Regions from separate parts of the Agromyces molybdatiresistens genome, predicted to be linked through region 1. Evidence: predicted binding sites of a transcription regulator. Region 1 holds the regulator's gene; each other region holds the start of a gene.
What was found. Region 1 encodes LexA, which represses DNA repair genes until DNA is damaged. Its sites were predicted from a motif close to TCGAACANNTGTTCGA; they were not measured.
Positions count from the first base shown of each region.

Region 2: a site for LexA is predicted at 1,777-1,792, ahead of ACULK2_RS15550 (HNH endonuclease signature motif containing protein). Genes of this name have one in related genera too.
Region 3: a site for LexA is predicted at 1,879-1,894, ahead of ACULK2_RS04270 (HNH endonuclease signature motif containing protein). Genes of this name have one in related genera too.

Region 1 is NZ_CM188258.1:1,695,125-1,698,370, forward strand. It holds gene metE (5-methyltetrahydropteroyltriglutamate--homocysteine S-methyltransferase) at 1-1,317, shown strand, start outside; gene lexA (transcriptional repressor LexA) at 1,419-2,096, opposite strand; gene ACULK2_RS07755 (LysM peptidoglycan-binding domain-containing protein) at 2,368-2,748, shown strand; gene ACULK2_RS07760 (GNAT family N-acetyltransferase) at 3,070-3,246, shown strand, end outside.
Region 2 is NZ_CM188258.1:3,370,065-3,373,310, reverse strand. It holds gene ACULK2_RS15550 (HNH endonuclease signature motif containing protein) at 138-1,757, opposite strand; gene ACULK2_RS15545 (DUF503 domain-containing protein) at 1,890-2,186, shown strand; gene hutI (imidazolonepropionase) at 2,238-3,246, opposite strand, start outside.
Region 3 is NZ_CM188258.1:931,102-934,347, reverse strand. It holds gene ACULK2_RS04280 (alpha/beta fold hydrolase) at 1-681, shown strand, start outside; gene ACULK2_RS04275 (TetR/AcrR family transcriptional regulator) at 794-1,348, shown strand; gene ACULK2_RS04270 (HNH endonuclease signature motif containing protein) at 1,946-3,246, shown strand, end outside.

The DNA.
Region 1 (3,246 bases):
ACCTCGCTGCTGCACGTCCCGCACGACGTGACGGAGGAGACCGCGCTCGACCCGCGCCTCGTGAGCTGGCTCGCGTTCGCGGACCAGAAGGTCGAGCAGGTCGCGGCGCTCGCGCGCGGTCTTGCTGAGGGGCGCGACGCCATCGAGGCCGAGCTCGACGCGGCATCCGCTGCCCTGGCCGACCGCGAGGCGGCGCCGGGCGTGCGCGTGCCCGCGGTGCGCGACCGCCTCGCCGCACTCGACGCGAGCGCGTTCGCGCGCGCCGCCTACGACGAGCGGGTGGCCGCGCAGGAGGACCTCGCGCTGCCGGCCCTGCCCACCACGACGATCGGCTCGTTCCCGCAGACGGCCGAGATCCGGCGCGCCCGCGCTCGCCTCGTGAAGGGCGAGCTGACGGATGCCTCGTACCGCGAGCTGATGCGCGAGGAGATCGCCCGCGTCATCCGCCTGCAGGAGGACCTCGGCCTCGACGTACTCGTGCACGGCGAGCCCGAGCGCAACGACATGGTGCAGTACTTCGCCGAGCTCCTCGACGGCTTCGCGGTCACGCAGCACGGCTGGGTGCAGTCGTACGGCTCGCGCTGCACGCGGCCGTCGATCCTCTGGGGCGACGTGTCGCGGCCCGCGCCGATGACGGTCGAGTGGTCGGAGTACGCCCAGTCGCTCTCGGAGAAGCCCGTCAAGGGCATGCTCACGGGGCCCGTCACGATCCTCGCGTGGTCGTTCGTGCGTGACGACCAGCCGCTCGGCGACACCGCGCGGCAGGTGGCGCTCGCGCTCCGCGACGAGATCCGCGACCTCGAGACGGCGGGCATCCGCGTCATCCAGGTCGACGAGCCCGCGCTCCGCGAGCTGCTTCCGCTGAAGCGCGCCGACCAGCCGGCGTACCTCGACTGGTCGGTCGGCTCGTTCCGCCTCGCCACCGGCGGCGCGGCGCCCGCGACGCAGGTGCACACGCACCTCTGCTACTCGGAGTTCGGCGTCGTCATCGACGCGATCCGCGAGCTCGACGCCGACGTGACCTCGATCGAGGCGGCGCGCAGCCGCATGGAGGTCGTGGGCGACCTTGCCGCGAGCGGCTTCGACCACGGCGTCGGCCCGGGCGTCTACGACATCCACTCGCCGCGCGTGCCGAGCGTCGAGGAGGTGCGTTCGCTCCTCGAGCGCGCGGTCGACGGCGTGCCCGCCGGACGACTCTGGGTGAACCCCGACTGCGGCCTGAAGACCCGCGGCTACGACGAGACGGTCGCCTCGCTCGCGAACATCGTCGAGGCCACGCGCTCCGTGCGCGAAGGGGTCGCGGTCGCGACGGCCTGACCCGAGGACCGAGGGCGGATGCCGCGGGGGTGAGCCCGCGACATCCGCCCTCGTCGTCTCCGGCTTCGGTCGCTGCCGGGCGCTGAGTGCCGGGCCGTCCGTCAGACGGTGCGGAGGACCGCGACGACTTTGCCGAGCACCTCGGACTCGTCGCCGAGGATCGGCTCGAACGCGGAGTTGCGGGGGAGCAGCCAGGTGTGGCCGTCGCGCTGGCGGAAGACCTTGACCGTCGCCTCGCCGTCGAGCATCGCGGCGACGATCTCGCCGTTCTCCGCGGTCTTCTGGGAACGGACGACGACCCAGTCGCCGTCGCAGATGGCCGCGTCGATCATGGAGTCGCCGACGACCTTGAGGATGAACAGCTCGCCCTTGCCGACGAGCTGGCGGGGGAGCGGGAAGACCTCCTCGACCTGCTGCTCGGCGGTGATCGGCACGCCGGCCGCGATGCGCCCGACCATCGGGACCATGGCGGCGTCGCCGACCGGTGCCGGCTCGACCGAGGGCGAGCGGTTCTCGGTGCCAGGAAGGTCGATGAGGATCTCGAGCGCGCGGGGGCGGTTCGGGTCGCGTCGCAGGTAGCCGGCGAGTTCGAGCTGGTTCAGCTGGTGCGTGACGCTCGAGAGCGAGGAGAGGCCGACGGCGTCGCCGATCTCGCGCATGCTCGGCGGGTAGCCGCGGTCGGCGACCGACGCGCGGATGGCCTCGAGGATCGCGAGCTGCTTCGGGCTCAGCGTCTTGCGCCGACGCGACCGGCCGCTCGCGCCGCGTGCCTGGTCGATGTCGATGCTCACGTGCCTCGCCTCTCGTCGGGACCGCGTCGGCCCGGATGTCGGTGGTCGATGTTCGACTGTCGTCGGACATTCGAAACTGTATCCGCCTCGCACGCGCGCGACAAACATCCGTTCGAGTGTGTCGCGGAATCCGGCCCCGGAAATCCCACTTCCGGTGCTTGCGGCGTCGAATCTTCGAAGATATATTCGGAACACAGCTTCGTATCCGGCCCTCCCGGCCGAGGGCCGGATGCGGGGCTGGAGCCACGGGAGGTGCGGAATGAGTGCAGTGGTGATGGGGGCCGCGGGTGCGGCTCAGACGATGCCCGCGTTCGGTTCGTCGACGGCGCGCACCCGACTGAGGCTCACCCGGCGCGGTCGGGTCGTGGTCACCGCCCTGGCCGCACTGCCCATCGCGCTCGGCGTGCTGGTGGGCGTGCTCTCGAGCGGCGGCGCGGTCGCCGGGATCGACGACGGCCGAACCGTGGTGGCGTTCGAGACGATCGAGGTCGGCGCCGGCGACACCCTCTGGGCCATCGCCGAGTCCATCGCCCCATCGGCCGACCCGCGCGACGTCATCTTCGAGATCATGCGCCTGAACGGGCTCGACGACGCCGTGGTGCAGCCCGGCCAGCAGCTGGTGCTTCCGGCGGGCGAGTAAGGGCCGAGCATGCGGGCGAACCGCCCTGGAGACGAACGGTCACGATTCGCCGAGCGGTGCGGTGTCACTCTTGACGGGGCTCAAGAGGGCAGCGAGCCGGGCAGGTCGTCTGCGAACAGCGCCGCGCCGTCGCCTCGCGTTCCGCGTTCCGCGTTCGTGCTTGCTCCGGCGCCGGTTGCGTGACGTTCGACCGGTCTTCGGGTGGGCGATGAGAGCCGTGACATCGATCGGTGATGCTGGCAGGATGACGGCATGGCACGCGCGGCGGGCGATCCTCCGCATCGACATCGCCGCGTTGGCCCGACACATGGGGCCGGTGATATGGGCGCAACGACGTCGCACGTGATCAAGCCACTCACTCCCGAGACCTTCCCGGCGTGGTTGGCGCTCGCGCAGAAGCACAACGGGGTGTGGGGCGGGTGCTACTGCTCGTACTTCCACGACGACACGGAGCACACCGCCAAGAGCGAATACGACCGGCCCACGTTCAAGCGGCGA
Region 2 (3,246 bases), 1.7 Mb from region 1:
GGCCCACCGGCCGTCGGCCCGGCCCGCACGCCGTCGGCCCGAGGAAGCCGGAGGGGTGCAGCCGTCCGCGGCCGCGTCGGTCCCACCGCCTGCGATATCAGGGCGCCGGCTTCGCGCAGGGCATCGCCCCGTTCCGATCAGAAGGGTGGCGCATCGTCCTTCGCCGAGGCGGCTGCGCGTGGTGGAGCACCGTCGGTCCGCCGTGGGTCGGTTGCGCCCTTCTCGCTTCGAGGGTCGCGACGCGACCGGTCCGGCGAGGGTGTCTGTGTCTGTGTCGGTGTTGGTGTCGGTGTCGGTGTCGGTGTCGGTGTCGCCGTGGGCGTGGGTGGTCGGAGCCGACTGGTCGCCGTCGGCTCCGAGGGCGCGACCGCTGGTGTCGCCGCTCCGACTCGCGCCCCGGCGACGGGAATACGCACCGCCGGCTCGGTGACGTGAACTCGCCCCGCGGGAGATCGCCACTCGAGCGCGCCGTCCGCTCGATGTCGAAGCGACCAGGACGTCTGGTGCTTGAGGTGGTGGTGCGCCGGGCACAGGTGGGCGAGGTTGTGGAACGCGGTGGGATTGCCGTCGGCCCAGTCCTCGGAGTGATCGATGTCGCACCCGACCGCGGCCCGGTTGCAGCCGGGGAACCGGCACGTCTGGTCGCGCACGCGCAGCCAGCGCGCGAGATCGGCGGGCGGACGATACGTCGTGCGGTCGACGTCGAGCACCGTGCCCGAAACCGGGTGCGTGAGAAGCCGGGTGAACGACGGCGCGTGCGCCGCGAGTTCGCGGGCGACGTCGGGCGAGATCGGCCCGTACCCGTCGAGCCCACCGGGCGAGAGGTCGTGACCGAGGAGTGTCATGACGGGAACGGTCACGTGCACCGTCGGCCGGATGGTCGCGGCTGCGACGTGGAACGCGTCGCCGACAGGAGGGACGCCGTTCAGCAGGAGGTCGCGCACGATATCGGCGCGCAGCTGATCTGGCGTGCGCGGGTCAGCATCGCTCGCCGTCCCGGCCTCTGAGCCGTCGACGGCCTCGACGCCGACATCCGATCGACCGGACGACGTCGTCGACCGACCGGATGCCTCGGCCGCGACTCGCACGAGGCGGTTGCGGATGAGATGGGCGTCTTCGGCCGGGAGGTAGACGTGCAACCACGCCATGCCGTCTCGGGCGGGTTCGAGCTCGACCCGGCGCTCAGCCCGGGCTCGGGCATGTCGTGACGCGAGCGTCTCGGCGAGCACCTGCTCGCGAAGGCGGCGAGCCGTGCGGCGCAGCGTCGGGGCGGTGACGGTCTCGGCACGCGTCGCGAGTTCCGCATCGAGCCGCGAGAGTGCCTCGGGGTCGTCGAGATCAGTGGTCTCGTCGACGACCACCCGCGCATGCGCCTCGTCCAGACGCCCCGAGCGGAGCGCGTCGAGCGTCGCGGGCAGTCGAGTCGACAGCGTCCACGCCTCCGAGACGAGTCTCGTCATCGTTCGCTCCGGAAGCCGGAGGGCGGTCGCCAGTTCGGCGATGACCGCCCGCCGCGCCATCTCGCGCCGCCCATCTGCATCGAGTCGAGAAGACGTGAACGCCACGGCGTTGCTCATGGCAACGTCGACGGCGAGGTTGATCACGTCGACGCGCATCGCCGCCTGCATCGCCTCGATTCGCCGCGTCGTCACGGCGGCGTCGACGAGGTCGGCGAGGCTCTGCTGGGCGCGCGCGTACGGGGAGAACTCCGGCGCGTGGGCCGCCGACTCGAGCTGATCGGCGAGTGCGGTGGCCATGCATCGAGCCTACCGAGATTCGAACATATGTTCTCGTGTTGTGGAGAACTCGCTGCACCAGGACCAGTCCGGGCTGCAGGCGAGTCGAACGTGCGACTGCCGACGGCCGCATGGTCGTGGAAGGCTGAAGGAGTGTGGATCGCATGGATCGAGTTCGACCTCCTCCTCGGCGACGTGCACTCGCTCAAGCAGAAGCGCTCGGTGCTCCGGCCGCTCATCGCGGAGCTGCGGCGGGTGACCGAGGCATCCGTCGCGGAAGTCGGCAGCCATGACCTGCATCGCCGCGCCGCCGTCGGGCTCGCGGTCGTCTCCGGCGATGCCGGCCACGCGACCGACGTGCTCGACCGTGCGGAGCGTCAGGTCGCCGCGCACCCCGAACTGACGTTGCTGTCCGCGCGGCGCCGGATTCGGCGCAGCGACGACGACTGACCACGGGCAGTGTCGACGAGTGGTGCGATACCGAAACCCGGATGTCGCGGCTCACGCCACGCGCATCCCGTCCTTCCACGTCTCGGCGACGAGCGGGACACCGGGTCGATACGCGAGATGGACGTGCGAGGGCGCATCGAGCACCGCGAGATCGGCGCGCGAACCCGGTCGCAGCGCGCCGACATCCGTTCGCCGGAGTGCTGCCGCACCGCCCGCCGTCGCGGCCCGCAGCGCCTCGGCCGGCGTCATCCCCATGTCGCGGACCGCGACGGCGATGCAGAACGGCATCGAGCTCGTGAAGCTCGAACCCGGGTTGCAGTCGCTCGCGAGCGCGACGGTCGCGCCGGCGTCGATGAGGCGCCGCGCGTCCGGGTAGGGCTGGCGGGTCGAGAACTCGACGCCCGGAAGCAGGGTCGCGACGGTCGACGACCCGGCGAGCGCCGCGACGTCCGCGTCGGTCAGGTAGGTGCAGTGGTCGACGGATGCCGCGTCGAGCTCGACCGCCAGCCGGACCCCCGGCCCGTCGCCGAGCTGGTTGCCGTGCACGCGCACGCCGAGGCCGGCGGCGCGGCCCGCCTCGAGGACCCGCCGCGACTGCGCCTCCGTGAACGCGCCGCGCTCGCAGAACGCATCGACCCAGCGGGCGTGCGGAGCGCACGCCTCGAGCATCTCGCCGACGACGAGGTCGACGTAGGCGTCGGCACCGGGCCCCTCGGGCTCGCGGAACTCGAACGGCACGACGTGCGCACCCAGGAACGTGACCTCGTCGGTGACCTCGGCCGCGAGGCGCGCGAGGCGCTCCTCGTCGGCCACGCTCAACCCGTAGCCCGTCTTGACCTCGAACGTCGTGGTGCCCTGGCGGTGCAGTTCGGCGACGAAGCCGGCGAGACGCGCCCGCAGGTCGGCATCGCTCGCCGCGCGCGTCGCCGCGACCGTCGACCGGATGCCGCCCGCCTCGTAGGCGCGCCCGGCCATGCGGGCGGCGAACTCCTCGGCCCGGTCGCCGCCGAACACCAGGTGCGTGTGACTGTCGACGAAGCCCGGGATGACGGCGCGGCCG
Region 3 (3,246 bases), 760 kb from region 1:
GTGATCTGTCCCGACCTTCGCGGTGCCGGCTGGACCGAAGCCGACGACCCCGGCTTCGAACGCGAGACGCGACTGCACGACCTGCTCGCGCTCTTCGAGGCGCTCGGCGTCGAACGTGCGCACCTCGTCAGCCATGACATGGGTGCGATCACCGCGATGCAGCTCGCCTACGCCCACCCCGAACGCGTGGTGAGGGCGGTTCAGCTCTCGGTGCCGCCCGGATTCATCTCGTTCAGCCCCAAGCTCATCGCCGCCTTCCGGCACATGCCGAAGCTGCTCTGGCATCGCCCCGGCAGCTCGCTCCGAGGCGTGTGGGCCGATCAGTACAACGCGAGACCCACGTCTGCCGCGGAGATCGACGCCCACCTCGCACCCATGCAGCGCCCCGCCATCGACCAGGCGGTCCGCGAGCTCTACCGAGGCATGGTGATCCCCGAGTCGATGCGGCTGAGCCGTGGCGTGTACAAGCGGATGCGACTGACCGTCCCGACGCTCTTCGCATTCGGCCGGGTCGACACCAGGTTCGACGAGCCGCTCATCCGCCGCCTCTGCGCGAACCCCAAGCGATTCGCCGACGACGTCGAGTTCGCGTTCGTCGACGACGGGGGCAAGCTGCTCCCCGCCGAGGCGCCCGACGCGGTCGCGAACCTCACGCTCGACTGGATCCGGCGAGCCGACTGAGCCCGGCCCGCCGACCCCGACGCGATCCGCGGATGCCACGGCGCACACGGATGCCACGGCGCCACGCGCGCCCGTGCGAGACTCGTGGACGTACGCGACGTGAGGGGCGCCGATGGCTGCAGCAACCAGGGAGCGAGCGCTCGAGGCGGCGGTCGAGGTCCTCGGCACCGACGGCGTGCGGGCACTCAGCCACGCGCGCGTCGATCAACGGGCCGGGCTGCCCGCAGGGTCGACCTCGAACTGGTTCCGCACCCGGCGAGCGCTGCTCGCCGGCATCATCGACTGGATGGCCGAACTCGAGCGCGCCGACTTCGCGCCGGAGCTGCTCGAGCAGCCGACGCCCGACTCGATCGCAGAGGGACTCTGCGCCGTGCTGCTCGTGCAGACCGGCCCGGCCGCGACCCGCACCCGGGCGCGCTACGCCCTCTTCGTCGAACTCGCCGCCGACCCCGAACTGCTCGAACCACTGCGCCGCCAGCGTCGCGAGTTCGAACAGTGGACCGACCGGCTCATCGCCGCAGCCGGCATCCCCGACCCGGTGCCGGCGGCGCGCGCGCTCATGGCCCTCGGCGACGGCCTGGCCCTGCATCGACTCACAGTCGACCCCGAGCTCGACGTGCGTCCCGCGGTCGAGCGCGCCGTGCGCGCGCTCGCGGCGACGGCCTGAGCCGGCGTCAGCCCGGCATCAGCTCGGAAGGCAGGCGTCAGGCGAGCGGGCGGCGAGCGGGCGGCGCAGCGGCATCCGCACTGGCACCATTCCCCTCATGACCGTCCAGAGCGTCGACGAGTGCGTCGCGTCGTTCCCCGACGTGATCGCCGCGCGGGTCGCGCAGGTTCGCGGGGCGATCCGGGCCGAGGTGCCCGATCCCGAGGAGCGGATGCGCTACGGCCTCGCCGCGGTGATGCTCGGCGGGCGGTACGCGCTCCACTTCGCCGGATGGAAGCGGCACATCGGCGTCTACCTCGTTCCCCCGCTGCCGGAGCCGCTCGAGTCGGAGGTGGCGCCGTACCGGTCGGGCAAGGACTCGGTGACCTTCCGTCACGCGGACCCGCTCCCCCCTCGACCTGATTTCGCGGATGACCCCGGCGATCGTCGCCGAACGGCGGGGCTGGACGGGCTGACTCGGCGCGCTCGCGCCCACGGGGAGTCGTGCACTCCTCCTCCACAGGTACGGGTTCGGGCGATTCATCCACAGGCAGAATGCCTGATCGAACGCGATTTCCGGTGCGAGCGGATGTCGGTGGGTACCTGCAGGATGGAGTCATGGAACAGCCCCCGCGACTCGCGCCCGACACGCCTCCGGCGTCGGGCGCTCTGGTCGCGCTCGAGCGTGATCTGGCGGCGCTTCGCGACGCGTGGGTCGGCGCGATGCCGGCGTGGGGCGCCATCCGCGGGTCGGCGCAGGTCGAGGCGGAGCAGATGGGCGATGCCGGGCTCATGCAGGCCGTCGACGGGCTCGCGAAGGTGCGGCGCGATGTCGACGCCCTGTTCGCGAGCGTCGCCGCCGAGGTGGCGAAGCGGTCCGGGCCCGAGTTCGGGGAGGTGGGGTTCGCGAAGGCGCAGGGCTTCCACAATCCGGTGCGACTCGTCGCCGCGGCCACCGGCGGGTCGCGCGCCGACGCGCAACGACTGATCGCCGTCGGCGTCGCCACGACCGAGCGGCAGACCTTCGTTGGCGAGCGGATGCCGGCGCGGCACCCGCACGTCGCTGCCGCCCTGCAGGCGGCGACCATCAGTCTCGAGGCGGCGTCCGCGATCACCACCATGCTCGACCGGGTGTCGATGCGCGCCGATGTCTGCCAGGCCGATGTCGTGGAGCACGCCCTGGTCGAGCTCGCCGAGCGAGTGCCGCTCGAGACGCTCTCGCGCGGGGTGCGCGAGGCCGAGGCGCGGCTCGACCCCGACGGGGTGGAGCCTCGCGAAGACGAGCTCCGGATGGAGCGCTCTCTGACCATGCGCGAAGACGCGCGCGGCATCGTGCACCTGCATGCCCGGCTCGACCCCGAGAGCGCGGCGCCCGTGAAGGCCGCGATCGACGCGCTCGTCAGCGACGCGCTGCGCCGACGCCGACCTGACGAAGCCGCGGGCGGCGGCGCGGACGGAACTGGATTCGGCGCCGTGGAGCTTCGCCCGGACGGAGCTGCGTTGGGCGCCGGTGAGTTGCGGCCGGTCATCGACGACCACCGCACGATCCCGCAGATCCAGGCCGACGCGCTCGCCGCGCTCGCCCGCCACACCCTCGGCTGCACCCAGACGGCGACGCCGCTCGCGAAGACCACGATGATCGTGCGCGTCGACCTCGACACCCTCGTCAACGAGCTCGGGCACGCCGGCATCGACGGCCTCGAACGGCCGATCTCGGCCGCGACCGCCCGCCGGATGGCCGCCGACGCCGAGATCATCCCCGCCGTCCTCGGCGGCGACAGCCTCCCGCTCGACCTCGGCCGCGCCGCCCGCCTCTTCACGAAGGCCCAGCGCCTCGCCCTCGGCGAACGCGACGGCGGCTGCGCCTCCTGTGGCCAGAACATCGGTTACGTCGAAGCGCACCACATCGACTGGTGGGA